DNA from 3 places in the Streptomyces sp. NPDC004435 genome. Region 1 is predicted to be linked to each of the others. Evidence: riboswitches for the same ligand, from Rfam matches in the RefSeq annotation. Region 1 holds a riboswitch; each other region holds the start of a gene.
The links. Region 1 has a riboswitch for cobalamin ahead of ACFYT9_RS00275 (ABC transporter substrate-binding protein). Riboswitches for the same ligand answer to the same signal wherever they lie in the genome.
Positions count from the first base shown of each region.

Region 2: it holds a riboswitch for cobalamin, as region 1 does, so the genes downstream of both, metE (5-methyltetrahydropteroyltriglutamate--homocysteine S-methyltransferase) here and ACFYT9_RS00275 (ABC transporter substrate-binding protein) in region 1, are expected to answer to the same signal.
Region 3: it holds a riboswitch for cobalamin, as region 1 does, so the genes downstream of both, ACFYT9_RS19185 (ABC transporter substrate-binding protein) here and ACFYT9_RS00275 (ABC transporter substrate-binding protein) in region 1, are expected to answer to the same signal.

Region 1 covers NZ_JBIAMB010000001.1:51,430-61,441, reverse strand. The annotation lists gene ACFYT9_RS00300 (PLP-dependent cysteine synthase family protein) at 1-247, opposite strand, end outside; gene ACFYT9_RS00295 (MoaD/ThiS family protein) at 253-531, opposite strand; gene ACFYT9_RS00290 (putative leader peptide) at 624-740, opposite strand; gene ACFYT9_RS00285 (ABC transporter ATP-binding protein) at 785-1,582, opposite strand; gene ACFYT9_RS00280 (FecCD family ABC transporter permease) at 1,579-2,640, opposite strand; gene ACFYT9_RS00275 (ABC transporter substrate-binding protein) at 2,637-3,611, opposite strand; cobalamin riboswitch at 3,650-3,790, opposite strand; gene ACFYT9_RS00270 (Mov34/MPN/PAD-1 family protein) at 3,768-4,193, opposite strand; gene ACFYT9_RS00265 (amino acid permease) at 4,270-5,697, opposite strand; gene ACFYT9_RS00260 (DUF2017 domain-containing protein) at 6,016-6,597, opposite strand; gene clpS (ATP-dependent Clp protease adapter ClpS) at 6,597-6,911, opposite strand; gene ACFYT9_RS00250 (nicotinate phosphoribosyltransferase) at 7,013-8,341, shown strand; gene ACFYT9_RS00245 (isochorismatase family protein) at 8,452-9,051, shown strand; gene ACFYT9_RS00240 (hypothetical protein) at 9,066-9,377, opposite strand; gene ACFYT9_RS00235 (immune inhibitor A domain-containing protein) at 9,523-10,012, opposite strand, start outside.
Region 2 covers NZ_JBIAMB010000009.1:270,195-280,206, forward strand. The annotation lists gene folP (dihydropteroate synthase) at 1-585, opposite strand, end outside; gene ACFYT9_RS18915 (malate synthase A) at 651-2,228, opposite strand; gene ACFYT9_RS18920 (hypothetical protein) at 2,344-2,670, opposite strand; gene metE (5-methyltetrahydropteroyltriglutamate--homocysteine S-methyltransferase) at 2,770-5,094, opposite strand; cobalamin riboswitch at 5,265-5,488, opposite strand; gene ACFYT9_RS18930 (short-chain fatty acyl-CoA regulator family protein) at 5,571-7,004, opposite strand; gene ACFYT9_RS18935 (MmgE/PrpD family protein) at 7,187-8,707, shown strand; gene prpB (methylisocitrate lyase) at 8,707-9,612, shown strand; gene ACFYT9_RS18945 (bifunctional 2-methylcitrate synthase/citrate synthase) at 9,632-10,012, shown strand, end outside.
Region 3 covers NZ_JBIAMB010000009.1:340,116-350,127, reverse strand. The annotation lists partial or broken gene ACFYT9_RS19220 (ABC transporter substrate-binding protein) at 1-467, opposite strand, end outside; gene ACFYT9_RS19215 (translation initiation factor IF-2) at 869-1,420, opposite strand; gene ACFYT9_RS19210 (hypothetical protein) at 1,451-1,606, opposite strand; gene ACFYT9_RS19205 (glyoxalase superfamily protein) at 1,720-2,052, opposite strand; gene ACFYT9_RS19200 (calcium-binding protein) at 2,351-4,291, shown strand; gene ACFYT9_RS19195 (hypothetical protein) at 4,397-4,966, shown strand; gene ACFYT9_RS19190 (deoxynucleoside kinase) at 5,204-5,866, shown strand; cobalamin riboswitch at 5,964-6,087, shown strand; gene ACFYT9_RS19185 (ABC transporter substrate-binding protein) at 6,175-7,254, shown strand; gene ACFYT9_RS19180 (FecCD family ABC transporter permease) at 7,416-8,426, shown strand; gene ACFYT9_RS19175 (ABC transporter ATP-binding protein) at 8,423-9,217, shown strand; gene ACFYT9_RS19170 (SRPBCC family protein) at 9,284-9,754, opposite strand.

The sequences.
Region 1 (10,012 bases):
TGGCGGCCATGGCGAGCGAGATGCCGGTGTTGCCGCTGGTCGGCTCCAGGATGGTGCAGCCGGGGGTGAGGCGGCCGTCCTTCTCCGCCTGCTCGATCATGTGGAGCGCGGGGCGGTCCTTGACCGAGCCGGTCGGGTTGCGGTCCTCCAGCTTCGCCCAGATGCGGACGTCGTCCGAGGGCGAGAGCCGGGGGAGGCGGACGAGCGGCGTGTTGCCGACCGCCGCCAGCGAGGAGTCGTAGCGCATGTGGATCAGACCATGCCGCCGGCGACGGCCGGCAGGATCGTGACGCTGTCGCCGTCGGCCAGCTTGGTGTCGATGCCGTCGAGGAAGCGGACGTCCTCGTCGTTCAGGTAGACGTTGACGAAGCGGCGGAGCTTGCCGCCGTCCACGATGCGGGCCTCGATGCCCGCGTGGCGGGTCTCCAGGTCGGCGAAGAGCTCGGCGAGGGTCGCGCCGCTGCCCGCGACGGCCTTCTCGCCGTCGGTGTAGGTGCGGAGGATGGTCGGGATGCGGACCTCGATGGCCATGGCGTGGGCTCCTGTCGGAAGTGACGTGGTGGGCGCGCTGCTGGGGCCCCCGCGCGGAGGGGGGTCGTGCGTGAGTGCGCTCGGCCGGTCGCTCAGAGCGCAGCGCGGGACGGACAGATCGCGCTGGCGAGGCGGCACAGGTCGACGTGCAGGCGCGCCACAAGCAGCAGGGTGCCTGGCGTCTCTTCGCTCACGTCGTGGGAAACCATGCGGTCATCGTATCGATTCCCGGTCCGGGTTTCGGAATGTGATCTCAGATGCTGGATGTTTTCTGACCGAGGGCCGGACCGACCGCCTGGCTCGGCGTGTAGAGGACGGTCGGGGCGCCGGTCCTGGGGTGCGGGACGACGTCGGCTTCCACCCCGTAGACGGCCGCGAGGAGTTCGGGGGTGAGGACCTCTTCCGGGGTGCCGCCGGTGACGACCCGGCCGGCTTCGAGGACGTAGATCCGGTCGCAGTGGGCGGCGGCGAGGTTGAGGTCGTGGAGCGCCAGGAGGTTGGTGGTGCCCAGGGTGCGGACCAGGGCGAGGACGTCCATCTGGTGGCGGATGTCGAGGTGGTTCGTCGGTTCGTCGAGGACGAGGAGCTCGGGTTCCTGGACGAGGGCGCGGGCGACCAGGGCACGCTGGCGTTCGCCGCCGGAGAGGGTCGGGTAGGCGCGGTCGGCGAGCGCGGTGAGGCCGACGCGGGCGAGGGCGGCGTCGGTGCGGGCCGCGTCGACGGCGGTGTCGCCCTCCCAGAACCGCTTGTGCGGGGAGCGGCCGAGGGTGACGAGTTCGCGGACGGTGACCTCGAATTCGAGGGTGGAGTCCTGCGGGACGGTGGCCACCCGTCGGGCGCGGGCCTTGGGGCCGAGGGCGCGCAGGTCGGCGCCGTCGAGCAGGGCGCGGCCCGCGGTGGGGGCGAGGGTGCCGTAGACGCAGCGCAGGAGGGTGGTCTTGCCGCTGCCGTTGGGGCCGATGAGGCCGACGGTCTCGCCGGGGCGGGCGGTGAGGTGGGCGTCGCGGAGCCGGTGCTCGTACGAGAGGCCCTCGATGCGCAGTCCGGTCACAAGGCGGCTCCTTCGGGGCGGCGGCGCATCAGCCAGAGGAAGAGCGGGCCGCCGGTGAGGGCGGTGAGGACGCCGACGGGGATGTCCTGGGGGGCGGCGACGGTGCGGGCGCCGAGGTCGGCGACGACGAGGGCGACGGCTCCGCCGAGGGCGGCGACGGGCAGCAGCCGGCGGTGTGGTGCTCCGACGAGGAGGCGGGCGGCGTGCGGGACCATCAGGCCGATGAAGCCGACGGCGCCACTGGCGGCGACCATCACGGCGGTGACGAGGGAGGCGAGGAGGAAGACGGCGGCGCGGAAGCGTCCGGTGTCGAGGCCGAGGACGGTGGCGCCCTCGTCGCCGGTGAGCAGGAGGTCGAGCGGTCGGGCGAGGGCGAGCAGGACGCCGGTGCCGAGGACCAGGACGGCGGCGGGCAGCACGAGGGTGTCCCAGCGGGCGGAGCCGAGGCCGCCGAAGGACCAGTAGAGGGCTTCCTGGAAGTGCTCGGGGCGGGCGGCGGCGACCAGGATGAGGGTGGTGAGGGCGGTGAGGATGTACGAGACGGCGACGCCGGCGAGGACGAGCCGGGGTCCGGTCATGGTGGAGCCGCGGCGGGCCAGCGCGTAGACGAGGACGAGGGCGACGAGGGAGCCGGCGAAGGCGCCGGCGGGCAGGGCGAGGGTGGTGGTGAGCCCGCCGCCGATGCCGAGGACCAGGACGAGGACGGCGCCGGTGGAGGCCCCGGAGGAGATCCCGAGCAGGAAGGGGTCGGCGAGCCGGTTGCGGACGAGGGCCTGGAGGACGGTCCCGACGACCGCGAGCCCGGCGCCGACGACGATCCCGAGGATCACCCGGGGCAGCCGGACGTCGAGCACGATGGTGCGGTACGGGGAGGGGTCCGCGCGCCCGGTGAGGGCTTCGAGCACCTGGCCGGGCGGGATCCGTACGGAGCCGAGCGCGAGGGAGCCGAGCACGGCGGCGGCGAGGGCGGCGAGCAGCCCGGCGACGACGAGGGCGTACCGGCCCCGGCCGGGCGTCGCCGCCGCCGGAGGGGCCGGGGCGGCGGCGACGGCGGTCATCGGCCGGTGGCCGGGTGGAGCTGGGCGGCGAGCTTGTCGACGGCGGCGGGGACGCGGACGCCGAGGACGGTGTCGGAGAGCGGGAGGACGGCGAAGCGGCGGTTCTTGACGGCGGGGACGTCCTTGAGGGCGGGGTCGTCGAGGAGGCGCTTCTTCTTCTGCTCGACGGTGGTGGAGCCGTAGTCGTAGATGACGATGACCTCGGGCTTGCGGGCGACGACCTGTTCCCAGGCGGCGTCGCCGAAGGCCTTGGGGAGGTCGGCGAAGACGTTGCGGCCGCCGGCCCGGCTGATGAGCTCGTTGCCGATGCCCTTGCCGCCGGCGGTGAAGGCGGTCTTGTCGCCGCTGTCGTAGACGAAGACGGAGACGGGGTCGAGGCCGCCGAGGCGCTTCTCGGTGGCGGCGACGGTGGCGCGGGCCTCCTTGTTCCACTTCTCGGCCCGGTCGGGGACGCCGAAGGTGCGGCCGACCTCGGTGACCTCGCGGTAGAGGTCGTCGACGGAGGGGGTGCCGGCGGGGCAGGACTCGCTGTTGAGGCGGGTGGTGATGCCGGCCTCGGCCAGGTCGTCGCGGCCGCGGCCGTCCTTGGCGTCGAAGGCGGAGGCGTAACCGCCGTAGACGAAGTCGGGGTTCGCGGCGAGCAGCGCCTCCTTGGAGGGGTACTCCTTGGAGAGGACGGGGACCGAGTCGTACGCCTTCTGGTAGGCGGGCAGGATCGCGTCGTCGAGGTAGGCGGTGCCGGCGAGGGACTTCTCCAGGCCGAGGGCCAGGAGGATCTCGGTGACGTGCTGGTTCATGGTGACCGCGCGCTTCGGCGGGGCCTGGAAGGTGGTGGTCTCGCCGCAGTTGGTGACGGTGTACGGGAAGCCGGGGGCGGGCTTCGCGGCGTCCTGGGTGCTCGCGGGGCCGGCGCAGGCGGCGAGCAGGGGCAGCAGGGCGGTGGCGGCGAGCAGCCGGGGGCGCCGGGTCATGGCGAGGGCCTCCTCCGGGGATTTCCACGTCCCCGATCGGTGGTGAGAAGGCGGCAGGTCAGTTCCTGGCTTCCACGCGGGGTGGTCACAGTGGCGGGACCGCGCCGGATTCGCACCGGCTTCCTGGTTCCTGCCGCCCTGAAGGTCGGGGTCAGACTACTCGTACGCCTCGACGACCTTGACGTCCTCCTCGGTCACGACGCCGTCGACGATCGTGTAGGAGCGGAACTGGAAGGGTCCGGCGGCGTCGGTGTCGGCGGTGGAGACGAGCACGTAGTGGGCGCCGGGCTCGTTGGCGTAGGTGATGTCGGTGCGGGAGGGGTACGCCTCGGTCGCCGTGTGCGAGTGGTAGATGATCACGGGTTCCTCGTCCCGGTCGTCCATCTCGCGGTAGAGCTTGAGGAGGTCGGCGGAGTCGAACTCGTAGAAGGTGGGCGAGCGGGCGGCGTTGAGCATCGGGATGAACCGCTCGGGGCGGCCCGAGCCGACCGGCCCGGCGACGACGCCGCAGGCCTCGTCGGGGTGGTCCGCGCGGGCGTGTTCCACGATCCGGTCGTACAGGTCCCGGGTGATGGTCAGCATGCCGACAGGATAAGCAGACGGGCCGCTCCGTACCGAGGGTTGGTACGGAGCGGCCCGGATGCCGAGACGGTGCTGGTCAGGAGCGCTTGACGAAGGCGGCGCCCTCGGGGTTGCGGGCCTTGAGCACCAGGTAGGAGACGGTGAGGATCAGGCCCCAGACGGGGGCGCAGTAGAGCGAGACGCGGGCGCCCTCGTCGATGCCCATCATCACGATGACCATGCCGATGAAGAGGAGCGCGAACCAGCTCGTCCAGGGGGCGCCGGGGGCCTTGAAGGTGGACTCGGGCAGTTCGCCCCGGTCGCACTTGCGGCGGTAGCGGATCTGGCTGACGAGGATCATGATCCAGGCCCACATGCCGGAGATGGTGGCGAAGGAGACGACGTACTCGAAGGCCTTGCCCGGGGCGACGTAGTTGATCCAGACGCCGACGAGCATGAGCGCGGCGGAGAAGGTCAGGCCGAGGAGCGGGGTGCCGCCCTTGGTGAGGCGGGTGAAGACCTTCGGGCCCTGGCCGTTGAGCGCGAGGTCGCGCAGCATGCGGCCGGTGGAGTACATGCCGGAGTTGCAGGAGGAGAGCGCGGCCGTCAGGACGACGAAGTTGACGATGGCGGCGCCGACGCCGAGGCCCATCTTCTCGAAGGCGGCGACGAACGGGGAGACGCCCGGCTGGAACTCGGTCCACGGGACGACCGAGAGGATCATGATCAGGGCGCCGACGTAGAAGACGGCGATGCGCCACGGCACGGTGTTGATGGCCTTGGGCAGGACGGTCTTCGGGTCCTTGGACTCGCCCGCGGTGACGCCGACGAGTTCGACGGCGAGGAAGGCGAACATCACGATCTGGAGGGTCATCAGCGTGGAGCCGACGCCGTTGGGGAAGAAGCCGCCCTGGTTCCAGAGGTGGGCCACGGTGGCGGTGTCACCGGCGTCGGAGAAGCCGACGGTGAGGATGCCGGCGCAGATCAGGATCATGCCGATGATGGCGGTGACCTTGACCATGGAGAACCAGAACTCCAGCTCGCCGAAGAGCTTCACGGAGATCAGGTTGGCGCCGTAGAGGATCACGGTGAAGACGAGGGCGGAGATCCATTGCGGGATGTCCCACCAGTACGTCATGTAGGTGGCCGCGGCGGTGACCTCGGTGATGCCGGTGACGACCCAGAAGAGCCAGTACGTCCAGCCGGTGACGAAGCCCGCGAAGGGGCCGACGAACTCGCGGGCGTACTCCGCGAAGGAGCCCGACACCGGGCGGTACATGAGCAGTTCGCCCAGGGCCCGCATGATGAAGAAGATGACCAGACCGGCGATCGCGTACGCCAGGATGAGGCTGGGTCCGGCCTTGTGGATGGCCTTGCCGGCGCCGAGGAAGAGCCCGGTGCCGATCGCGCCGCCGATGGCGATCATCTGGATCTGGCGGGCGCCGAGGCCACGCTGGTAGCCCTCGCCGCCGTCCACGGCCCCGTCGGTGCCGTCGTTCTGCTTGTCGACCTGCACTGAGGTCATGGTGGTGCGCCTTTCTCCATGCTGATCCGCGCGACATCGAGTGCGTCTGCTGCGGATCAGGTCCTGATCCCCCCGGATATGGATGGAGTGCCACCGGCGGTCAGCCGGCTGGGGCGCCCTCGGGAACAGGGGTGGCGTGCCCGAGCGGTCGTGAAGATTTATCACGGTCCGGGGCACGTTCGACGGAGTTGGGTGTGGTGCGCGCCACAAATAAATACGGACAAGAGGGATACAAGACGGCAAGGTGTTCGCTCGGATAACGAGTTCGTTATCTGGATTTGAGCGTCCGCTGAGCGAACACCCGAGGACGGGCACCCGTCAGGACATCAGCGTCTCGACCAACGACTCCTGGAGCGCGCCGAGCCAGAGGTACGCCATCACCATCGGCTTGCGCGGATCGCTGTCCGGCAGCCGGTAGAGCCGCTCGCTCTCCTCGTCCTCGGTGATGTCGAGCCGGGTGGCGATGGTCAGCCGCAGGTCGTTGAGGGTGCCGAGCCAGGCCCGGGACTCGTCCGGGGTCAGCTTCAGGAGGGCGGACTCCTCCGGTCCCCCGCTGCTCAGTCCGTCCAGGGCGCGGACCACCGCGAGGGCGTCCTCGCGCTTGCGGGCCCGCAGGTCGTTCTCGGTGAAGCGGCGGAAGTCGGCCGCGGCGGCCCGCAGCTCCTCGGTGTCGTCCCCGTAGGCGTCGGGGAAGAGCCGGCGCAGGGCGGGGTCGGACGGGGGCTCGCTGGGGCCCTCGGCGAAGAGGGCGGCGAGCGGGTCGGCGTCCGCCTCGGGTTCGTCGCCCGGCCCGATCAGCTCCAGGAGCTGGACGGAGAGGGAGCGCAGGATGGAGACCTCGACCTGGTCGAGGGCGACGGCCGCTCCGCCGCCCGGGACGGCCTCGAAGTGGCCGGCCATCAGCCGCGGTCCTGGGTGAGCGTCGCCCACAGTCCGTAGCCGTGCATCGCCTGCACGTCCCGTTCCATCTCCTCGCGGGTGCCGCTGGAGACCACCGCGCGGCCCTTGTTGTGCACGTCGAGCATCAGCTTGTGCGCCTTGTCCTTCGAGTAACCGAAATACGACTGGAAGACGTAGGTGACATAGCTCATCAGGTTCACCGGGTCGTTGTGCACGAGGGTGACCCAGGGGACGTCGGGCTCGACGACCGCGGAGACCTCCTCGGCCGACTCGGTCCGTTCGATCTCGATAGGCGCGATGCTCACTCGTCCCATGCTGCCACCCGGGCCCCCCCGTCGCACAAACGGGCCACCTCGGAGAGGCCGCCCGGCGCAGTATTCGTCAAACTGACGAATACTGCGCTAGCATCGTCGGCATGAACGCTGCGGACCTTGGGCTCCCGGTGGACGTGCCGTCGACCGCGCTCTTCACCGACCAGTACGAGCTCACCATGCTCCAGGCGGCCCTCCGGGCCGGCACCGCCGACCGGCGCTCCGTCTTCGAGGTCTTCACCCGAAGGCTGCCGGAGGGCCGGCGGTACGGCGTCCTCGCCGGCGTCGGCCGGGTGCTGGACGCCGTCGAGAACTTCCGCTTCGACCCGGCCGTGCTCGGCTTCCTGCGCGAGCGGTCGATCGTCGACGAGCCGACCCTCGAATGGCTCGCCGGATACCGCTTCTCCGGCGACATCTGGGGATACCCCGAGGGGGAGGTGTACTTCCCCGGCTCCCCCGTGCTGCGGGTCGAGGGCTCCTTCGCCGAGTGCGTGCTCCTGGAGACGGTGATCCTCTCGATCCTCAACCACGACTCGGCCATCGCCGCGGCCGCCTCCCGGATGTCGGCGGCGGCCGGCGGCCGGCGCCTGATCGAGATGGGCGCCCGCCGCACCCACGAGCTGGCCGCCGTCGCCGCCTCCCGCGCCGCCTACGTCGGCGGCTTCGACTCGACCTCCGACCTCGCCGCGGGCTTCCGCTACGGCATCCCGACCGTCGGCACCTCCGCGCACGCCTTCACCCTGCTCCACGACAGCGAGCGGGACGCCTTCCGGGCCCAGGTCGACAGCCTCGGCCGGGGCACCACCCTCCTCGTCGACACCTACGACGTGGCGGAGGCCGTCCGCACCGCCGTCGAGATCGCCGGGCCCGAGCTCGGCGCCGTCCGCATCGACTCCGGCGACCTGCTGCTCGTCGCCCACCGGGTCCGGGCCCAGCTGGACGAGCTCGGCGCCCGGGACACCCGGATCGTGGTCACCTCCGACCTCGACGAGTACGCCATCGCCTCGCTGGCCGCCGCGCCGGTCGACGCGTACGGCGTGGGCACCCAGCTCGTCACCGGCAGCGGCCACCCCACCTGCTCCATGGTCTACAAGCTGGTCGCCCGGGCCGCCTCGGCCGACCCGAAGGCCCCGCTGGTCCCGGTCGCCAAGAAGTCGCTGGGCGGCAAGGCGTCCGTCGGCGGCCGCAAGTGGGCGGCGCGCCGCAGGGACGCCGAGGGCGTCGCCGTGGCAGAGGTGATCGGCACCGGCCCGGTCCCCGACGCGCTCGCCGCCGACCAGCTGCTGGTCGAGCTGGTCAAGGGCGGCGAGGTGGTCGCCCGGGAGCCCCTGGAGGCCGCCCGCGCCCGCCACATCGCGGCCCGCGCCGGCCTGCCGATGTCGGCGATCCAGCTCTCCCGCGGCGAGCCGGTGCTCCCGACGGAGTACATCTAGAGACAGAGCCCGGGAGAGACCCGGCAGAGCGTGGAGGCGTTCCCCTCCCCATCCGGAGGGGAAGTCTCTAGGCTCGTCCCATCCCATCCGACCACCCGAGGACACCCGCCATGCACCGCGCACTGATCGTCGTGGACGTACAGAACGACTTCTGCGAAGGCGGCAGCCTCGCGGTGACGGGCGGCGCGGACGTCGCCGCCGCCATCACCGAGCTCGTGGGCGAGGCGGCGGGCGCCGCCTACCGGCACGTCGTCGCGACCCGGGACCACCACATCGACCCGGGGGCCCACTTCGCCCCGGACGGCGAGGCCCCGGACTACGTCAGCTCCTGGCCGCGGCACTGCGTCGCCGGCACCGAGGGCGTCGGCTTCCACCCGAACTTCGCCCCCGCCGTCGCCGGCGGCGCGGTGCAGGCCGTCTTCGACAAGGGCGCCTACGACGCCGCGTACAGCGGCTTCGAGGGGCAGGACGAGAACGGGCGGACGCTGGCGCGGTGGCTGCGCGAGCGGGACGTCACCGAGGTCGACGTGGTGGGCATCGCCACCGACCACTGCGTCCGGGCCACCGCCCTGGACGCGGCCCGCGAGGGCTTCCGCACCCGGGTCCTGCTCGACCTGACGGCCGGAGTCGCCCGCGAGACGACCGAGCGTGCCCTCGTGGAGCTCCGCGAGGCCGGGGTGGAACTCTCCGGCGTCCCCGTCGTCGGCTAGCCGCAGGGGACCCGTCAGGCGGCGGGGGCCTGCGGGAGGGTTCTGGCCGGGTGCCACAGCTCCTGTGCGGCGCCCGGCGCGGATCTCCACAGCAGCCCGTCCGGGTGGTGCAGGACGGCCGTGATCTCGTCCGGGGTGGGCGGCTCGGCGTTCCCCCGCAGGTAAACCGACCGCAGGCCCAGGTTTCGGAGCCTGGTCAGGGCCCTGGCGCGGTTCGCGGCGTGGACGAGGAAGCGTACGTTCGCGCCGTCCCCGGCCGGACTGGGCAGTCCTATCGCGACCACCACGCTGCCTCCCGGCAACTTGCAGAACCCTCCACCGGGCATGCGGAACCACTCCCCCGTGAGCCGACTGTCAATAAGGAGTCCATGAGAACTCGGTCAGCTGCACCTAAACACGATCGGCCGCCGCCCGCTAGAGGGCGACGGCCGATCATGCTTTGACCTGCTGTTTTACCGAAACGCTAGTCGATCAACGAGTCGACGGGCCCACCTGGACCGTGACCGTCTGGCCGTTCGACGGCTCCTTGACGACCTGGATCTTGGTGTTGGTGTCAGTGACCTTGACGCCGGCGCGCTCGGTCTCCGGGTACCAGTACGTGCCCTTGCGGTCGTCGAAGACCGGGTTGCCCGGCTGCGAGCGGACCCAGGTCGGGACGTCGGCCTTGTGCAGACGGAAAGCGTCCGTCCGGTACGTTCCGAAGGTCGAGTCGTACGCCTGGACGCGGTTGCGCATCAGCGTGCCGTCGTTGTACTTCAGCGGCGTCGGGTGGGCGTCGATCGGAAGGATCAGGCCCTCACCCGGGTGGGCGGAGGTGTTGTTGTCCTTCTGGGACAGGTCCCACTTCCAGATGAGCAGACCGTTCTGGTACGGGTAGTGCTCGACCCAGCTCGCCTTGTCCCCGGTGAAGCCGAAGTTGTACGGGCCGACCTTGAGGGTGGCGTCGTACGAGACGTACTGA
Region 2 (10,012 bases), on a different contig from region 1:
GAGGCCCAGCGCGCGCAGCTCGGCGAAGCCGCCGAGCAGAGCGAGATCGTGCTCCGGCCGCTTCGCGAAGCCGAGCCCCGGATCGAGGACGAGCCGCTCCGGACCGATCCCCGCGGCGACGACCGCCTCGACGCGCGCCGCGAGCTCGTCGACGACCTCCCGCACCACGTTCCCGTACACGGCCCTGCTCGCCATGTCGTGGCTGAAGCCGCGCCAGTGCATCACGACGAACGGGACACCGCAGGCCGCCACGGCGGGGAGCATGGCCGGATCGGCGAGACCTCCGCTGACGTCGTTGACGAGGGCGGCACCCGCCTCGACCGCGCGCGCCGCGACGGAGGCGCGCATCGTGTCGACCGAGACCAGGACGCCCTCGGCGGCCAGTTCCCGTACGACGGGGACGACGCGGCGCAGTTCCTCCTCCTCGTCGACGCGCGTGGCGCCGGGACGGGTGGACTCGCCGCCCACGTCGACGAGGTCGGCGCCCTCGGCCACGAGATCCAGACCGTGCTTGACCGCCGTGGCCGGATCGAACCACCGGCCGCCGTCGGAGAAGGAGTCGGGCGTCACGTTCACCACGCCCATGACCGCGCACCGGTCCCATCCGGGCAGACCGGCCACCGAGCCGCGCCCGGGACGGCCCTGGACGGTCACGACGGAACCCCGGTCCGCCGGGCGACCCGGGGCCGGAGGGCCTCGCCCGCGAAGAAGGCCGGCAGCTCGCGGGAGACCAGGGACCGTTCGAGGAGTTCGCGGGCCTCCGCGGCGAGGGCGTCCGGCCGCTCCGCGGTGAGAGCGGCGGCCTCGGCGGCGATCAGGCCGAACAACCGCTCCTGGGGCACGAGCCGTTGCCGGAGCCACTGCCAGAGCCGGGCACGCGCGAGCTCCGCACCGGCGGCGTCGGCCAGGACCGCGTCGGGCGCGACCGTACCGGTCCCCCTCAGCCAGGCGTCGAAGTACCTCAGCGCGACGGCCACGTCCGCGCTCATCCGCGCGGTCTCCGGCACAGGCGCGGTGCGGTGCAGGGTGAGCAGGTCGTCGGCGCGCACCCGGACGGAGTCGAGGGTGCGGTGGATCTGGTGGGGACGGCCGGTGAGGTGGCGGTCGAACACCTCCGCGCAGAGCGGCACCAGGCCGGGATCCGCCACCGAGGACCCGTCGAAGCCGATCCGTGCCTCGTGCTCCTTCTCGGCCCGCACGCGGGTCCGGTCGGCGGTGCCGGGGGAGCTCCCCGGGACCGGGGGACGCGTGGTGGGCCCGCCGATCGCGTGTGCCCCGCGGCGGTGACAGGTACGGACGAGGAGCTCGTCGTAGGCCCGCAGGAAGGGCGCGGTCAGGGCGAGGTCCGCGCGATCGGGCAGCAGGAACCTGGCCCGGTGGCCGAAGGTCCTGATCAGACTGAACAGATAGCCCGAGCGGTCGGCGCCGAGCCCCGCGCTGTGCTCGCGGAGTTCGTAGAGGATCTCCTCCATCTCGAACGCGGCGGTGACCGTCCCGATGACGGCGGCGGCCCTCACGGTGCCGAGCGGGACGCCCAGGAGGTCCTGGGCGAGGAGGAACACGTCGTTCCACAGCCGGGCCTCGTACCGGTTCTCCAGCTTGGGCAGCGAGAGGTGGACGTGGTGCCCGGCTCCGGCGGGGGTCCGCCGGCGGGAGTGGTGGAAGAAGTACAGGCCGAAGTCGACCAGGGAGGCCGACAGGGGGCGGCCGTCGACCGTGAGGTGTTCCTCTTCGAGGTGCCAGCCGCGGGGACGGACCACGACGGACGGGAGGCCGCCGCCGGCGCCGTGCCCGTCACCCGGCCGGGCGCCGGTGTCGAGCAGGACCAGCTGGCCGCCCACGACGTTCGCCCAGGGAGCGCCGGCGGTGTCCTCGAAGTCCGCCGTCCAGACCCGGGCGCCGGACGCGAGGGCTTCGGCCGCCGCGTGAGGCGTCGGCGCCGAGACGATCTCGACGCGCCGGTCGGCCAGCCCCGGCGCGGGCGGGGTGACGCGCCAGTGGGGGTCGTCCCGGACCGCGGAGGTGGCGCGGGGGAAGTCCAGCGGCGATCCCGAGGCCAGGCGGTCCGCGCGATCGCGGCGCGCCGTCAGCAGCTCCCGGCGGCGGCGGGCGAACGCATGGTCGAGCCGGGCGAGGAACTCCAGAGCCTCGGGCGTGAGGATCTCGTCGTGGCGGTCGCCCGGAGGGCCGGTGACCGTGACGCGGGGCGTCGGTGTGTGGGTGGGCATGCTGTGTGTCTCCGAAGGGGGCTGCGTGCACGGACCTCGGGCCGTCGGCCCCGTCGCCGTACCGGAGGTGCTTGCCGCTCCAGGGCCTGTCTGACCATTCCCGTCGGGTCCGGCCCTAGCGGGACGGGGGCGTACGGGGCCCGCCGACGATCCCCGAGGCGTGGCGGAGGAAGGCCGGCGCCGAGGCGAGGAGGGCGGGCAGGGGCTGTCCGGTGGCGCCGGACCGGCCGCCGGATCCGCCGGCGGCCTCGGACTCGAGCGCGGCGATCAGGGCGGAGAGGAAGTCGATCGTGTCCCTGAGGGTGTCGCCGACCACGCGCAGCCGGGCGGCGAGGCCGCCCGCCTGGCGGCGTGCGGCGACGAGGGCGGCGTACTCCTTCGTGGTCAGAACCACCATGGGCCGCCCGTCGAGCATGATCTGACGGGGATTGCTCTTCGCCATCCGCGACCTTCCGTCACCGGGTCGTCCGCACGCCGCTCAGGGGCTGTCGTCTCCTCGGCCCGGGCCGGACAGCGTGCTGTCCGGCCCGGGCCAGGGGCGTCAGCCGTTGTCGGCCGTCAGCTCCGAGCGGACCGTGCGGGCCGCGGCGACCAGGTTCTCCAGAGAGGCCCGGGTCTCGGTCCAGCCGCGGGTCTTCAGACCGCAGTCGGGGTTGACCCACAGCCGCTCGGCGGGGATGGCCTCCAGGCCGGTACGGAGCAGCTTGGCGGCCTCCTCCGCGCTGGGGACGCGCGGGGAGTGGATGTCCCAGACGCCCGGGCCGGCCTCGCGAGGGTAGCCGTGCTCCGCCAGCTCTCCGGCGACCTGCATGTGCGAGCGGGTGGCCTCCAGGCTGATGACGTCGGCGTCGAGGTCGTCGATGGCCTGGACGATGTCACCGAACTCGGCGTAGCACATGTGGGTGTGGATCTGGGTGTCCGGCCGGACCCCGCTGGTGGAGAGGCGGAACGACTCGGTGGCCCAGTCGAGGTACGCGGCGTGGTCCTCGGCCCGCAGGGGCAGGGTCTCGCGCAGCGCGGGCTCGTCGACCTGGATGACCGAAGTGCCCGCGGCCTCCAGGTCGTTCACCTCGTCGCGCAGGGCGAGGGCGACCTGGCGGGCGGTCTCGCCGAGCGGCTGGTCGTCACGGACGAAGGACCAGGCGAGCATGGTGACCGGACCGGTCAGCATGCCCTTGACCGGCTTGGCCGTCTGCGCCTGGGCGTAGGTCGTCCAGCGCACGGTCATCGGGGTGGGGCGGGAGATGTCGCCGGCGAGGACCGGCGGGCGGACGTAGCGGGTGCCGTACGACTGGACCCAGCCGTGCTGGGTGGCGAGGTAGCCGTCCAGCTGCTCGGCGAAGTACTGCACCATGTCGTTGCGCTCGGGCTCGCCGTGCACGAGGACGTCGATGCCGGTCTTCTCCTGGAAGGCGATGACCTCGCGGATCTCGTTCTCGATCCGCTCGTCGTAACCGGCCGTGTCGATCCGGCCGGCGCGCAGGTCGGCGCGGGCGACGCGCAGCTCGTCGGTCTGCGGGAAGGAACCGATCGTGGTGGTCGGGAGCACCGGCAGGCCCAGGTGGGCGCGCTGGGCCACCGTGCGCCGGGCGTACGGCTGCGAGCGGCGGCCGTCGGCCTCGGTGATGGCCGCGGTGCGGGCACGGACGGCCGGGTCGTGGGTGAGGGCGGAGCCGGCGCGGGAGGCGAGGTCGGCGCGGTTGGCGGCCAGTGCGTCGGCGATGGCCTCGGTGCCCTCGGAGAGGCCGCGGGCGAGGGTGGCGATCTCGGCGGCCTTCTGGCGGGCGAAGGCGAGCCAGCGCCGGACCTCGGGATCGATGTCGGTCTCGGCGGAGGCGTCGAGGGGGACGTGGAGCAGCGAGGAGGACGCCGCCACGTCGACCCGGTCGGCCAGGCCGAGCAGGGTGCCGAGGGTGGCCAGCGACTTCTGGTAGTCGTTGATCCAGATGTTGCGGCCGTTGACGACACCGGCGACGAGCCGCTTGCCGGGCAGGCCGCCGACGGCGGCGAGGGCGTCGAGGTTGGCGGCGGCGGAGTCGGTGAAGTCGAGCGCGAGGCCGTCGACCGGGGCGGCGGCGAGGACCTGGAGGGCGTCGCCGAGGCGGTCGAAGTAGGAGGCGACCAGGAGCTTGGGCCGGTCGGCGGCGCCGCCGAGCTCGCGGTAGGCGCGGGCGGCGGCGTCGAGCTCGGCCGGGGTGCGGTCCTGGACGAGCGCGGGCTCGTCGATCTGGACCCACTCGGCGCCGGCGGCGCGCAGGTCGGCGAGGACCTCGGCGTAGACGGGGAGCAGCCGGTCGAGCAGGGTGATCGGCTCGAAGTCGGCGTCGACACCGGGGGCGGGCTTGGCGAGCAGCAGGTAGGTGACCGGGCCGACGAGGACCGGGCGGGCGGTGCGGCCCTCGGCGAGGGCCTCCTTCAGCTCGGCGACCTGCTTGGCGGAGTCGGCGGTGAAGACCGTGTCAGGGCCCAGCTCGGGGACGAGGTAGTGGTAGTTGGTGTCGAACCACTTGGTCATCTCCAGCGGCGCCACGTCCTGGGTGCCGCGCGCCATGGCGAAGTAGCCGTCCAGGGCGTCGGCGGCGACCGCCTCGCGGTGGCGCTCGGGGATGGCGCCGACCATCACGGAGGTGTCGAGGACGTGGTCGTAGTAGGAGAAGTCGCCGGTGGGCACTTCGGTGATGCCGGCGTCGGCCAGCTGCTGCCGGTTCGAACGGCGCAGGTCGGCGGCGGTGGCGCGGAGGGCGTCGGCGGAGACGCGGCCCTTCCAGTAGCCCTCGATCGCCTTCTTCAGTTCACGGTTCTGACCCTGGCGGGGGTAGCCGTAGACGGTGGCCTGTGCTGCCGCGGCTGCGGACTTCGTGGTCACGGAGACTCTCCTTCGCGAGTTGTGCCCAGATCGACGTCCCGGTGACGGGACGCGGACGCGAAGGTGACGAGGGAGCGCACGGACCTCGCCGTGAAAAAACATCACGACGGCCGTTCGCTGTCTACGCCGACCCGCCCACGAGGTCACCGGTGGATGCGTGCGCGGAATACGTCCGTGCACGGACAGCGGGCAGGTCTTCGGACTCGCGGGCACGCCGGCCTCTTCCGAGGCAGGCACCTAGTGGCCGTCGCTTCCCAGGACCTCACAATCCCAGTGCGTATGACGGCGGTCGTTCCCGCTCACCGCTGCGGGGCAGTCCCGGATTTCCACCGGGTTCCCTCTTACGACGCATCCCGTCTGGCGGACGGGGCGAACCAGCTGCTCGGCCAGAGTAGAGGGCGCAATCGCCGAGCGGCGAGGGTTATCCGCCATTTGGACGGTGGAATGAGACATTCCTCTGTCGTGGAGGGTCCGTCTCACTCCTCGACGACCACCGGATACGGCACATGGGTGCGCCGGTCGGGGTCGACGGAGAGGCTGCCGCCGGCCGGGGGTCTGGCCCGCTGGGCGCAGTCCTGCCGTTCGCAGATCCGGCAGCCGAGGCCGATCGGGGTGGCCGCGCGGGGGTCGTCCAGGGCGATGCCCTCGGCGTACACGAGACGGCTCGCGTGGCGGAGTTCGCAGCCGAGGGCGACGGCGAACTCGGCACGCGGCGCGTGGTGGCCGAAGCCGCCCCGGGTCACGGTGCGGGCGATCCAGAAGTACCGCTTGCCGTCCGGCATCTCGGCGACCTGGGTGAGGATCCGGCCGGGGGCGGAGAAGGCCTCGTAGACGGTCCACAGGGGGCAGGTGCCGCCGAGGCGGGAGAAGTGGAAGTCGGTGGCGGACTGCCGTTTCGAGATGTTCCCCGCGCGGTCGGCGCGGAGGAAGGAGAACGGGACGCCTCGGCGGCCGGTGCGCTGCAGGGTGCTCAGGCGGTGGCACACGGTCTCGAAGCTCACGCCGAAGAGCGCCTGGAGGAGTTCGATGTCGTAGCGGACCTTCTCGGCCGCCGCGTGGAAGGCGGTGTAGGGCATGAGGACCGCGCCGGCGAAGTAGTTGGCGAGGCCGATCCGGGCCAGACTCTCGGCCTGCGGGGTGGCCGGCTCCGCCGTCGCCACCAGGGCGTCGAGCAGCGGCCCGTGCTCCAGGAACGCCAGCTGCGTGGCCAGTTGGAAGGCCCGTTGCCCCTCGCTGAGCCACGGGGACAGCAGGAGCAGCCCGTTGTCGGGGTCGAAGCGGCGGACGTCGGCCGAGCGTTCCGCCCCGGCCGGGAGCACCTTGACCCCGTGCCGTGCGGTCAGGTGGGCGGCGAGCGTGTCCGCGGCGCGCCCGACCCGGCCCAGATCCAGCGCCTCCGCGGTGCGTTCGGCCTCCGTCTCCAGGGCCGCGACATGGTTGTGGTGGGCGTAGAAGAAGTCGCGCACCTCGTCGTGGGGTTCGGCGGGCAGCAGGCCGGCGGTCTCGCCGGGGGAGGCCAGGGCGGCGACGCGCTCCGAGGCGCCCCGGTACCGCTGGTGCAGCGCGACGAGGGCCCTGGCGACCTCCGGGTGATCGCGGGCCACGTCCGCGATCTCCGCCGACGGGACGGGGACGGGACCGCATGCCTCGTCCCCGAGGGCCGCCCGCAGGTCGGTCGCGAGCCGCTCCTCGCCCGCCTCGGAGAAGAATTCCGCATCGACGCCAAACACCTCCGCGATGCGCAGGAGCACCGGGGCGGTGAGCGGGCGCTGGTTGTGCTCGATCTGGTTGAGGTAACTGGTGGACAGGCCCAGGGCGCGGGCCAGTTCGACCTGGTTCATCCCCCGCTCACGGCGCAGCCTGCGCAGTTTCGCGTGGGCGTAGATCTTCCGCCCGGGCGACCGTCCCATGTCGATCACGACTCCTCTGCTCACCCTTGGGTGCGAATTTACCATCCGCAGATTTCGCAAAATTCGCAGTTTCGCACCTCGCGCAGGGACGGATTACGCAAGGTGGCACCGTCGCCTCCGGCCCGCCCCGGGGGAAGACTCGGCGGCGTACGACGCATCCGCCGCACGCCGCGAGGAGTCCCGTGATCGACCACCAGGTACGCGTCCACCCCAGCGCCGACCGACTGTCCCGAGAGGAGCAGCTCGCCTGGAAGCTGGCCGTCGTCGCCACCGGCACCCAGGAGGCACCCGACCTCGACCCCGAGGCATCGGAGATGGTGATCAACCGGATCATCGACAACGCCTCGGTCGCCGTCGCCTCCCTGCGCCGCCGTCCGGTGGCCGTCGCCCGCGCCCAGGCCCTGGGCCACCCGAGCGCCGGCGGCGCGTCCGTCTTCGGGGCCGAGCCCGGCACCCGGGTGTCGCCCGAGTGGGCGGCCTGGGCGAACGGCACCGCGGTGCGCGAGCTGGACTTCCACGACACGTACCTGGCCGCCGACTACTCCCACCCGGGCGACAACATCCCGCCCCTGCTCGCCGTGGCCCAGCGGACCGGCCGCACCGGCGCCGACCTCCTGCGCGGCATCACCGCCGCCTACGAGATCCACGTCGCCCTCGTCAAGGGCATCTGCCTGCACGCCCACCGCATCGACCACGTCGCCCACCTCAGCGCCGCGACCGCGGGCGGCCTCGGCGCGATGCTCCGCCTCGAAACCGAGACGGTCTACCAGGCGATCCAGCAGGCCGTGCACACCACCACCGCGACCCGGCAGTCCCGCAAGGGCGAGATCTCCAGCTGGAAGGCGTTCGCACCCGCCTTCGCGGGCAAGGTCGCGATCGAGGCCGTCGACCGGGCGATGCGCGGAGAGGGCTCCCCTTCCCCGATCTACGAGGGCGAGGACGGCTTCCTCGCCTGGATGCTGGACGGCCCCGGCGCCTCCTACACGGTGTCGCTGCCCGAGCCCGGCGAGGCCCGCCGCGCGATCCTGGACACGTACACCAAGGAGCACTCCGCCGAGTACCAGGCCCAGGCGATCATCGACCTCGCCCGCGGACTCCGCGAGAAGACGGGCCCGCTGGAGAAGGTCCGCTCCGTCGTCCTGCACACCAGCCACCACACCCACCACGTGATCGGCTCCGGCTCCGGCGACCCGCAGAAGTACGACCCGACCGCCAGCCGCGAGACCCTCGACCACTCCATCCCGTACATCCTCGCCGTCGCCCTGGAGGACGGCGGCTGGCACCACGAGCGCTCCTACGCCCCCGAGCGCGCCCAGCGGCCCGCCACCGTCGAGCTGTGGCAGAAGATCAGCACCGTCGAGGACCCCGCGTGGACCGCCCGCTACCACGACCCCGACCCGCAGCGCCGGGCCTTCGGCGGCCGGGCCGTCGTCACCCTCGACGACGGCACCGTCGTCGAGGACGAACTCGCCGTCGCCGACGCCCACCCCGCCGGAGCGCGCCCCTTCGCCCGGGCCGGCTACGAGGGCAAGTTCCGCACCCTGACCGAGGGCATCGTGACCCCCGAGGCCCAGGACGCCTTCCTGCGGGCCGCCGACCGCCTCGCGGAGCTCGGCGCGGACGAACTGGCGGACCTCTTCCCGGCCGTCGACACCGGGGCCGTCGCCGCCCACGACGCCACCCTCCCGAAGGGCCTGTTCTGATGCTGCACACCCACACCACCCCCGCGGCCCGGCGACGCCGTCTGCGCGAACAGCTCGCCACCGGAAGGCTGCTGAGGATCCCCGGTGCGATCAACCCGTACTCGGCCCGGCTCATCCAGGAGAACGGATTCGAGGCCGCCTACCTCTCCGGCGCCGTCCTCGCCGCCGACCTCGGCCTGCCCGACATCGGCCTGACCACCTCCACCGAGATCGCCGCCCGCGCCCAGCAGGTCACCCGCGTCACCGACCTCCCGGTCCTCATCGACGCCGACACCGGATTCGGCGAGCCGATGAACGCCGCCCGCACCCTCCAGCTCCTGGAGGACGCGGGACTCGCCGGACTCCACCTGGAGGACCAGGTCAACCCCAAGCGCTGCGGCCACCTCGACGGCAAGACCGTCGTCCCGCGCGACGAGATGACCCGCCGCCTCCGCTCCGTCGTCGACGCCCGCCGCGACCCCGACTTCCTCGTCATGGCGCGCACCGACGCCCGCTCGGTCGAAGGACTCGACGCGGCGATCGACCGGGCCAAGGCCTATGTCGACGCCGGCGCGGACGCGATCTTCCCCGAGGCCCTCGCCGACCTCTCCGAGTACGAGGCGTTCCGCAAGGCCGTCGACGTACCCCTGCTCGCGAACCTCACCGAGTTCGGCAAGACCCCCCTCCTGGACACGGCCACCCTGGAGAACCTCGGCTACAACATCGCGCTCTACCCCGTCACCTTCTTCCGCCTCGCCATGGGCGCGATCGAGGACGGCCTGCGCACCCTGGCTGCCGAGGGCACCCAGGAGTCCCTGCTCCCCCGCATGCAGACCCGCTCCCGGCTCTACGAGGTCCTCGGCTACGAGGAGTACAGCACCTTCGACTCGGCCGTCTTCGACTTCACCCTTCCCCCCGGCAACTGACCCTCACCGGAGGCCCGCCATGACCGCCACCGCTCCCGAGATCCACCGGGGTCTCTCCGGTGTCGTCGTCGACACCACCGCCATCTCCACCGTCATCGAGGCGACCAACTCCCTCACCTACCGCGGCTATCCCGTCCAGGACCTCGCCGCCCGCTGCTCCTTCGAGGAGGTCGCCTACCTCCTGTGGAACGGCGAACTCCCCGACGCCGACCAGCTCCGCGAGTTCCAGGCAAAGGAACGCGCCCTGCGCCCCCTGGACCGCACCACCTCCGAGGTGCTCTCCCGCCTCCCGGACACCTGCCACCCGATGGACGTGCTGCGCACCGCCGTCAGTTTCTTCGGCTCCGAGGACCCCACCGAGGACGACGGCAGCACCGCGGCCAACCGCGCCAAGTCCCTC
Region 3 (10,012 bases), on a different contig from region 1:
TCGTACTGCTCCTTCTTCATACCCGAGTACTGCGCCACGACGAGGTCCGGCTTGAGCGCCGCGATCTTCTCGACGTTGTACTCGTCGCGCTCACCGACGATCTGCGGCTTGTCCGAGCCCCACTTGTCCTTCGCCCACGGCCACTTGCCGTACGGGTCCTCCTTGAACCAGTCCACCGCGCCGACCGGCTTCACCCCGAGCGCCAGCACCGCGTCCTGGTCCGAAAGACCCAGCGTGACGACCCGCTTCGGCTCCTTGTCGATCGTCGTGCTGCCGTACTTGTGCTCCACCGTCACCGGAAAAGCGGACGGCGCCCCGCTGCCGGAGGTCGTGGCCTCGGGCTTCGACTCCGCCTTCTCCGTGCCGCCTCCACAGGCCGACAGGGCGAGCGCGGCGACCGCGGCGACGGCCACGCGCGGCAGTTGTCTGACGTACCGCGGCAGGGCGGAACGCGTACCAGTGAACACAGATGGTCCTTTCGAGGGTTCTCGCGGTGCTGCCCCGCCCGCGATGCGGCGGCGCTGCCCTTCCGGGGCGAGGCGTTCGGGATTCAGGCCGGGCCGGTGCCCGAAGGAGGGAGGCCCGGTGAGCCGGGCCCCCGTAAGCAGCCGGCGGAGGGAGCGGCGGAGTGAACGCGCCTGGCGTGAAACGGAGGGACGCGGAATGAAAGACCCTGAGGCATCGCGATCCCCCTCCCGATTTCAGCTTAGGGGAGGCTAACCTGACAAGGGTGGGCGTGTCGAGCGGAGCGCCGGATACATCACCGAAAGCGCGAACGCCCCTGTTCCCACTGACCTGTTGGCGGCCGCCGTGGGGTGCCACCGGCTGCCGGGCGCGCCCCTCCTGGAGACCGCCGCGCAGCTGCTGCTCAGTGCGGCGGAGGGAGAGGGTCCAGGGCCTGTCCGACGTCGCAGCCGCCTTCTCCGGGCATGCGCTGGATCCTCGGGGGCACCCAGACCTCCGCCTTCTCGCCAGGCGTCACGCGGGCGAGTACGCAGTCCTGGGGGTCGTAGCCGTTCCCCTTCAGCGACAGGTGGACTCCGACCCTGCCGCCGGCCGCGCGCACCTCGGTACGGATCGCCGGGTCCAGGTCCAGGCTGGCGAGCGCCCTGCGTACCTCCGCCTCGTCCACCCGTCCGCCCTTCGGGACCTCGGGGAGCACGGCGCCCAGCTCGCTGTACGGCAGTTCGGGAGGGGCGGGAGGCGGGGTGAAGGTCAGCGGCGGGTTGTCCGGGCAGTCCACGTCACGAGGGACCTCGCGCCACTCCGACGTGGGCGAAACCCGCACCTCGAAGCATCGATACATGACGATCTCCTGGACGTCGAGCGACCCTTCGTACGCGGAGCCGGAGGTACGGACGACGACGCCGACGCCCTCTCCGTCGTGCGTCGAGGTGCCGGTCAGGCGCAGGACCTCCACGCCGTCGATGCGGGAGGCGGAGCGTCCGACCTACTCCGCGGTGCGGGGACGCTGGCTGTGGAGCCGCTCGCCCGCCTGCCGCGCCACCTCACGTGCGACGTCCGCCGCGTCACTTTCGGAGTACTGCCGCACACCGCAGCCGACGGTGAGCATCAACAGCGGTGCGAGCAGCAGCAATCGGCGCATGGGCTCACCCTTCCGGTGCCGCGCGTGAGCGGGCGACCGCTCGCGTACCCGGACCGGCGTAGGCGATCGTACTCAGCTCGTACGACCATCGCCCGCGCCGCCCTGTCCGCCGGTCAGCCCTGCGGTGTGGCGATCCGCAGCCGGTTCCCGTCGGGGTCCGTCAGCTCGAACTCGCGCCCCCATGGGACGTCCTCCACCTGTACGCCGAACTCCGCGGCGACGGCGTCGACGTCACGTACCCGGAGGTAGACCAGCGTGCCGGGGCGGGCGTCGCCCTGGTGCTCGGACAGGAACAGGCGGACCCTGCCCCGGGCGACCTCGACGAACGCGGGGAAGCCCGGTTCGAAGCGGTGCACCCACTGCTGGGCGAAGCCCAGGCGCTCGTACCAGGTCACGGCCGCGGCGGCGTTCTCGACGCGGAGAATGGGGATGACTTCCTCGTCCATGGCCGCATCCTCGCAGACGCCACCGACAGGCCCTGTCGGAACCACTCCTGACAGTGGGACGGCGTCGTTCCCGGGGGATGTCGCGGTGATCGCCGCTTCCTCGGCGCCGGGCCCGCCCTCACTCCTGGGGGTGGAGCGGCGCCGTCCAGTAGGCGCAGTGCGGCCCGTCGCGGGACGGGGGCCCGCGGCCCGCGCAGAAAGCTGTGGCCCCGGGATCCGACGGACGGAGTGGTCACGCATGCCCCTGAGAACGAGAACCCCATGGCTCCGGGCCGGGCGTGCGGGAGCCGTGGGCGCCATGGCACTGGCGCTCGTGCTGGGTCTGCCCGCGGTGGCGAGGGCCGCTCCCGGCGACCTGGACCCCGCCTTCGACGGCGACGGCAGGGTGGTCACGGACCTGGGCGGCTACGCGGGCGCCGAGGGCATGGCCGTACAGCCCGACGGAAAGATCGTCACCATCGGGTACAGCTATTCCGTCGACACCTCGGGCGACTTCACGCTGACGCGGTACAACGCCGACGGCAGTCTCGACACGGGCTTCGGCGGCGACGGCATCGTCACCACCGACTTCGTCGGCGCCAACAACGACGAGGGCCGCGGGGTGGCCCTGCAGCCCGACGGCCGGATCGTCGCGGTCGGCGGCTCCACAGACTGGGGCGGCAACGGCGCCTGGGCGGTGGCCCGTTACCACTCCGACGGCAGTCTCGACACGAGCTTCGGCGAGGGCGGCAAGGTGCTCACCGAGATCGACGTCGACGCGATCGAGACCGCCGAGTCGGTGGTGGTGCTGCCGGACGGCGGGATCGTCGCCGGCGGGTCGAGCAACGGCCTCTGGACGCTGGTGCGCTGGGACGCCTCCGGGACCCCGGACCCCGGCTTCGGAGGGGACGGCCGCGTGACCACCCCGTTCGGCACCGGCTGCTGCCACGGGGTGAGCGACGTGGTGGCGCAGCCCGACGGCAGGATCGTCGCCGTCGGGACCGCCGACGGTCTCACCCTGACCCGGTACCTGGCCGACGGCAGCCTCGACACGGGCTTCGACGGCGACGGACGGGTCACCACCGGTACCGGATCGGGCGGGGGCGTGGCGCTGCAGAGCGACGGCCGGATCGTCGCCGCGGGGAAGGACGGCAACGCCTTCCTGGTGCGGCGGTTCACCACCGCGGGCGCCCCGGACACGAGCTTCGACGGGGACGGGCGGGTCGCCACCACCTTCGGCCCCGAGGACGGCGGTGCCGCGGACCTGGCCGTGCAGTCCGACGGCCGGCTCGTCGCGGCCGGCTTCTACGACGGCGACTTCGCACTGACCCGGTACAACACCGGTGGCGGCCTGGACCCGGACTTCGGCGGCGACGGGCGGGTCACCACCGACTTCGGCGGCGCCGGTGACGGGGCCGCGGCGGTGGCGCTGCAGACCGACGGCAAGATCGTCGCCGCCGGGCTCGCCGGCACGCCGTTCAGCCCGGAGGCTCATCGCGGTCTCGCCCGCTACCTGGGCGGTGGCGGCATCGAGCCGCCCGCCGGTGTGGACGTGTCGGTGACCAAGACGGGGCCGAGTGCGGTCGCCGTCGGCGACACCGCCACGTACACGATCCGCGTGACGAACCTCAGCACGACGACCGCGGCAACGAACGTGCAGCTCACCGACGTGCTCACGGGCTCGGCCGCCATCCTGTCGGCCACGGTCGACCGCGGCACCTGCACGACCGTCCCGGGCCGGGTCACCTGCGCCCTCGGCACGCTCGCCCCCGCGGCGAGCCCCACCGGCACCACCGCCACGCTGACGCTCGTCGCCGAGCCCTCGCGCACCGGCACCCTCACCGACACAGCGACGGTCACCGCCGCGCAGAGCGACCCGATGCCCGGCGACAACACCGCGACCCGCGCCACGACGGTGAACAACAGCCGGGGGTGCACGATCATCGGCACCAGTGGCGCCGACACCCTGAACGGCACCTACGGAAGTGACGTGATCTGCGCCCTCAGCGGCAACGACACGGTCGACGCCGGGTTCGGGAACGACACCGTGCACGCCGGACCGGGCGACGACCGGGCGGACGGCGGCCAGCACAACGACACGCTGATCGGCGGCCCCGGCTCCGACACCCTCCTCGGCAGCTACGGCAACGACTCGCTGAACACGGTGGACGGCGTGGCCGGCAACGACACCGCGAACGGCGGCCTCAACACGGACACCTGCACCACCGACCCCTCCGACACCCGCATCAGCTGCCCCTGATCTCTCGCCCCACCCTCGCCGGGCCCGCCGCTCCTCGCGGGCCCGGCACCTCGCAGGCCCACCGCTCCTCGCGGGCCCGGCACCCCGCCTGGCAGCATGGCCGCCATGAGCCCCGCGTCCGCGCGCCCCGAGCCCGCCCGCCATCACGACCACGGCACGTGGCTCGCCCGGTTCACCGGCGGGATCCTCGTGGTCTGCCCGCGCTGCGGCGGCCGGGCGCTCGTCGCGCCCCCGCCCCACTTCGTCCGACAGGGCTCCCTCGGCCATCTGGTCTTCGCGCCGCGCCGTCTCACCTGCGCGGGCTGCGGGGCGGTGGCGGACCACGACGGCGAGCGGCAGCGCGGCGGCGCGGTCGGCGCCAGGCCGGGCGGTACCGAGGACCCCTTCTTCCGGCGGCCGCTCTGGCTCCAGACACGCTGCGCCGGGCGGATCCTCTGGGCCTACGACGAGGAGCACGTCGACGCCCTCGCCGCGTACGTCGGCGCCCGCCACCGCGTGCGGCACGCCTCCCCGACGCTCTCGATGTTCGCCCGCCTGCCCGCCTGGATGAAGTCCGCCCACCGTCGCGACGAGGTCCTGGCCGGTCTGGCGACCCTGCGCTCCCTCGCGCCGCTCTCGGCCCCCTCCGACCGCTCCGACGCGGCCCACGCGCGGGGCGACCGCCCCCGCCGGTAGGGCGGAACGCCCCGGCCGGATCGTCGCCTAAAATTGAACGCGGCTGCGGGGCCGCGGCCTGTCGCTTCGAGCGGTGGGCCCGGTACGGCCGGCCCAACGGGACCACATGACGTCGATCACGGAATGATCTTGATCACGTACCCCCTGGGAATCGCCTGACCACCGGCGCGCGTCCCAGTGGTACGGGAGGCCCAGCTCCCCGTCCACGTACAGAAGACCCCCAGGGAGAAGTGAGGTATGTCGGTGATCTGCGTCGGAGGCATGATCGGGATCGGCAAGACGAGCGTGGCCGAGCTGCTCGCCAGGGAGCTGGGCACCGAGGTCTTCTACGAGAGCGTGGACGACAACCCGATCCTGCCGCTCTTCTACTCGGCGAGCCCCGAGGAGATCCAGGCGAAGCGCTACCCCTTCCTCCTCCAGCTGTACTTCCTCCAGACCCGGTTCGCCGCGATCAAGGAGGCGTACAAGCAGGACGACAGCGTCCTCGACCGGTCGATCTACGAGGACTGGTACTTCGCCAAGGTCAACCACGACCTGGGCCGGATCAGTTCCCTGGAGATGCAGGTCTACGAGGGGCTGCTCGACGAGATGATGCGCGAGATCGAGGGCCTGCCCTACCGCAAGGCGCCCGACCTCATGGTCTACCTGAAGGCGGACTTCGAGACGGTCCTGCACCGCATCGGACTGCGGGGGCGCGACTTCGAGCAGGACGAGGGCCTGGTCGAGTACTACCGCACGCTCTGGTCCGGGTACGACGAGTGGGTGCACCGGCACTACTCCGCCAGCGACGTCCTCGTCGTCGACATGAACAACACCGACGTGGTGAACAACCCCGAGGACGCCGCCCGCGTGGCCCAGGAGGTCAAGAACGCCCTGGCGGAGGTCGCGCACCGCGCCTGACCTGCGCGGGGTCCCGGGCGGCGGCAAGATCCGCCCGTGGTACTTTGCCCGGGCCAGTCGCACCTTTGTACGTATCGAGGCGGTATGTGCACGGGTCAGGGAATCCGGTGGGAATCCGGAGCTGACGCGCAGCGGTGAGGGTGACGGGCGGGACATCGGCCACTGGGCCCCTCGGGGCCCGGGAAGGCGTCCCGTCCGGACGATCCCGAGTCCGAAGACCTGCTGGCGGCCCCGGAGGGCGCAGCGCCGTCCGGGGAGCACCGTACGACAGGCTCCGCGCATGAGCCGAGACGCAGAGGACTCCCGCCGTGCCCTTCGCTCACCCCGTCCGTTCCGCCGTGCTGCTCGTGGCCGGCGCCGTTCTCGTGGCCGGCTGCGGCGCGGGCGACCCGTCGGCCCCGGCCCCGGCCTCGGGGAAGGGCTCGGACACGGGCGGCCGGGGCTCCGGGGAGGCCGCCGGCGCCGCCGGCCCCGTCGGTCTCGACAACTGCGGGCAGCGGGTCGAGGTCCCCTCCCCGCCGCGCCGGGCGGTCGCCCTCGACCAGGGATCGGCCGAGATCCTGCTCTCGCTCGGCCTGGCCGACCGCATGGTGGGCACGGCCACCTGGACGGACCCGGTCCTCAAGGGGCTGGAGAAGGCGAACGCCCGGGTCCCCCGGCTCGCCGAGCGGTACCCGTCGTTCGAGAAGGTGCTCGACACCGAGCCGGACTTCGTCAGCGCCTCCTTCCTCTACACACTGGGCGAGGGCGGCGTCGCGCCCCGGGAGCGGTTCGCGAAGCTCGGCGTCCCCACCTACCTCTCCCCCTCCGACTGCGTCGGCAAGGACAACAGCGGTGACGGCGACGGCGTGCGGACCGCGCCGCTGACCATGGACACCGTGTACGGCGAGGTCCGCGACCTGGCCAGGATCTTCGGGGTCCCGGAGCGCGGCGAGAAGCTGGTGGGCGAGCTCAGCGCCCGGGTCGCGAAGGCCAAGGCCGGCGCGGACTTCGGCGGCGCCTCCGTCCTCTACTGGTTCTCCGACTCCCAGGGGCCGTACATGGCCGGCTGCTGCGGCGCGCCCGGCATCGTGAGCGGGGCGCTCGGGGTGAAGAACGTCTTCGACGACACGAAGGAGGAGTGGCCGCAGATCAACTGGGAGACCGTCGCCGACCGCGACCCCGACGTGCTGGTGATCGCCGACCTGACCCGCAAGGCCCAGTCCGCCGAGAGCGCCGCGAAGAAGATCGAGTTCCTGGAGTCGCACCCCGTCACCCGGAACATGACGGCCGTGCGGAAGAAGCGGTACGTGACCCTCAGCGGCCAGGCCATGAACCCCACGATCCGTACCGTCGAGGGCATCGAGCAACTGGCCGCCGCGCTGCGGACGCACGGGCTCACGAAGTGACCCGGCCCGGTCCGGCCGCGGGTTCCGCCCCGGCGGGCGGGGGTTCTGCCGCGACGGGCAGGGGTTCCGCCACGGCGGGCACGGGAGCTGTGACGGCGGGCGGGGTCTCGGCCCCGGCGGAAGGGGTTTCCGCGGGCGAGGCCGAGCGCCGGCGCCGCACCGTGGTCGGCACGCCGGTCGCCGGGGTGGCCGGGATCGTCCTGCTGTGTGTCTCCGTGGCGCTGGCCGTCACCATCGGTCCGGCCGACATCCGCGTCGCGGACGCCTGGTCCGTGGTCGTCTCCCACCTCGGCGGGGAGGCGTCCGCGCTGAGCCCCATCCGGGAGGGCATCGTCTGGGACCTGCGGCTGCCGCGTACCCTCCTCGCCGCCGTGTGCGGCGCCGGACTCGCGGTCTGCGGCGCGGTGATGCAGTCGCTGCTGCGCAACCCGCTCGCCGACCCCTTCGTCCTGGGCGTCTCCTCCGGCGCGTCGACCGGAGCGGTCGCCGTCGTCGTCCTCGGCGTGGGCGGGGGCGCGCTGTCCGTCGCCGGAGGGGCGTTCCTGGGCGCGCTCTGTTCGTTCGCCCTCGTCCTGCTGCTCAGCCACACCCTGGGCGGTTCGACGGACCGCGTCGTGCTGGCGGGCGTGGCGGCGATGCAGCTCTTCTCCGCGCTGACCTCGTTCGTGGTGATGACCGCCGCCGACGCCGAGACCACCCGGGGCATCCTCTTCTGGCTGCTCGGCTCGCTCAGCGGGGCGGACTGGTCCGATGTCGGCGTGTGCGCCGCCGTCCTGGCCGGCGCGCTGCTGGTGTGCGGCGGGTACGCCCGTACGCTGGACGCCTTCGCGTTCGGCGAGGATTCGGCGGCGACGCTGGGCGTGGCCGTGGCGCGGACGCGGCTGGTCCTCCTCTCCGTCACCGCCCTGCTCACCGCCGTCCTGGTCGCCGCCGCCGGCGCGATCGGCTTCGTCGGCCTGGTCCTGCCGCACGCGGTCCGCGCCCTCGCAGGCCCCGGTCACGCCAGACTGCTGCCGCTGAGCGCGCTGGCCGGGGCGGTCTTCCTCGTGTGGGCCGACACCCTCGCCCGTACGGTCCTCGACCCGCAGGAGGTCCCGGTCGGCGTGGTGACGTCGCTGGTCGGCGTCCCCGCTTTCGTCCTCGTCCTGTACCGCACCAGGAGCCCACGATGACCGACACGTCGACGTCGGCCCACGGCGGTACGGGGCTCCGCGCCGCCCGGGTCTCGCGTACGGCCGGCGGGGCGCTCGTCCTGGACGGGGTGAGCCTGGCGCCGCGCCCGGGCACGCTGACCGGGCTGCTGGGGCCGAACGGTTCGGGGAAGTCCACCCTGCTGCGCGTCCTGGCGGGCGTCCTCGCGCCGGAGACGGGGGTCGTGACGCTGGACGGCGAGCGGCTGGGCGCGGTCCCGCGCCGTGCCCTCGCCCGGCGGGTCGCCGTCGTCGAGCAGCACGCCGACACCCAGGTGGACCTCACGGTGGCGGACGCCGTACGCCTCGGCCGCGTCCCGCACCGCCGGGCGTGGTCGCCCGCGACGCCCGCCGACGAGGAGGCCGTACGGTCCGCGCTCGCCCGCACCGGCCTCACTGCTCGCGCGCACCGCGCCTGGCGCACCCTCTCCGGCGGCGAGCGCCAGCGCGTCCAGCTCGCCCGGGCCCTCGCCCAGGAGCCCCGCGAACTGCTGCTCGACGAGCCGACCAACCACCTCGACGTCCACCACCAGCTCGCCCTGATGGCCCTCGTCTCGGACCTGCGCCTCACCTGCGTCATGGCCCTGCACAACCTCAACCTCGCGGCGATGTACTGCGACCACGTGGTGGTGCTCCACGAAGGCCGCGTCGCGGCGGCAGGTCCGGTGCACGAGGTCCTCACCGAGCAGCTCGTCGCCGACGTCTACGGCGTCCGCGCCACGGTGACCCACCCGGACCCGGACGGCCGCCCGCACATCCGCTTCGTGCGCTGATGCTTCATGCGCTGATGCTTCGTCCGCTGATGCTTCGTGCGCTGATCGAGCCTCGGCAGGCCCCTGTCAGGCGGAGGGCGCCGGCGCCGGCCGGTCCGCTCCGTGCTGCTCGCGGACGGCGATGCGGGCGAGTTTCGTGAGCATCATGCCGTTGCGGATGGAGACGAGGTAGTCGACGGGGAGGCCGTGCATGCGGGTGCCGGGGCCGCGCAGGGGATGCCATTCGAGCAGGAAGAGGGTGTTCTCCCCCCAGGGGACGAGGTGCATGGCGATGCGGGCCGCGCCGAAGGGGTCCGCCTTCGCCTCCAGTTCCAGGCGGCGCTCGGGCTCGCAGATGCGGACCACGCATGTGTCGTCCAGCGTGACCGGTCCGACGCCCACGCGGACCCGGAGCCGGGCGCCCACCTCGGGCCAGTGCGGGTCGGCGGCGATGACCCGCTGCGTTCCCGAGACCCACTCGCCATAGCGATGGCCGTTGGAGAGCAGGCTCCAGACCTTGGACGGCGGGCTCAGGATCAAACGGCGATTCCGGGACACTGCGACCGCCTTCTCTCTTCCGTCGGGAACGACGTCCGTGGCCTCGGCCGACGCTATCCGCACCGCCCCGTCCCGGCACGCACGGCGGGCCGTGTGTCGCACGCCGCGTGCGCCGGTGGGATCAGCGCCCCACGACGTCCGTCCACCCCGCGATCAGGCCGGCGCCCCGCCGCACCGCTTCCTCCGGATCCCTCGCGAGGCACCGTTCCGACCCCGGCCAGGGCCTCCGCCGTCCAGCGGGTCACCGCCGTGTCGTCG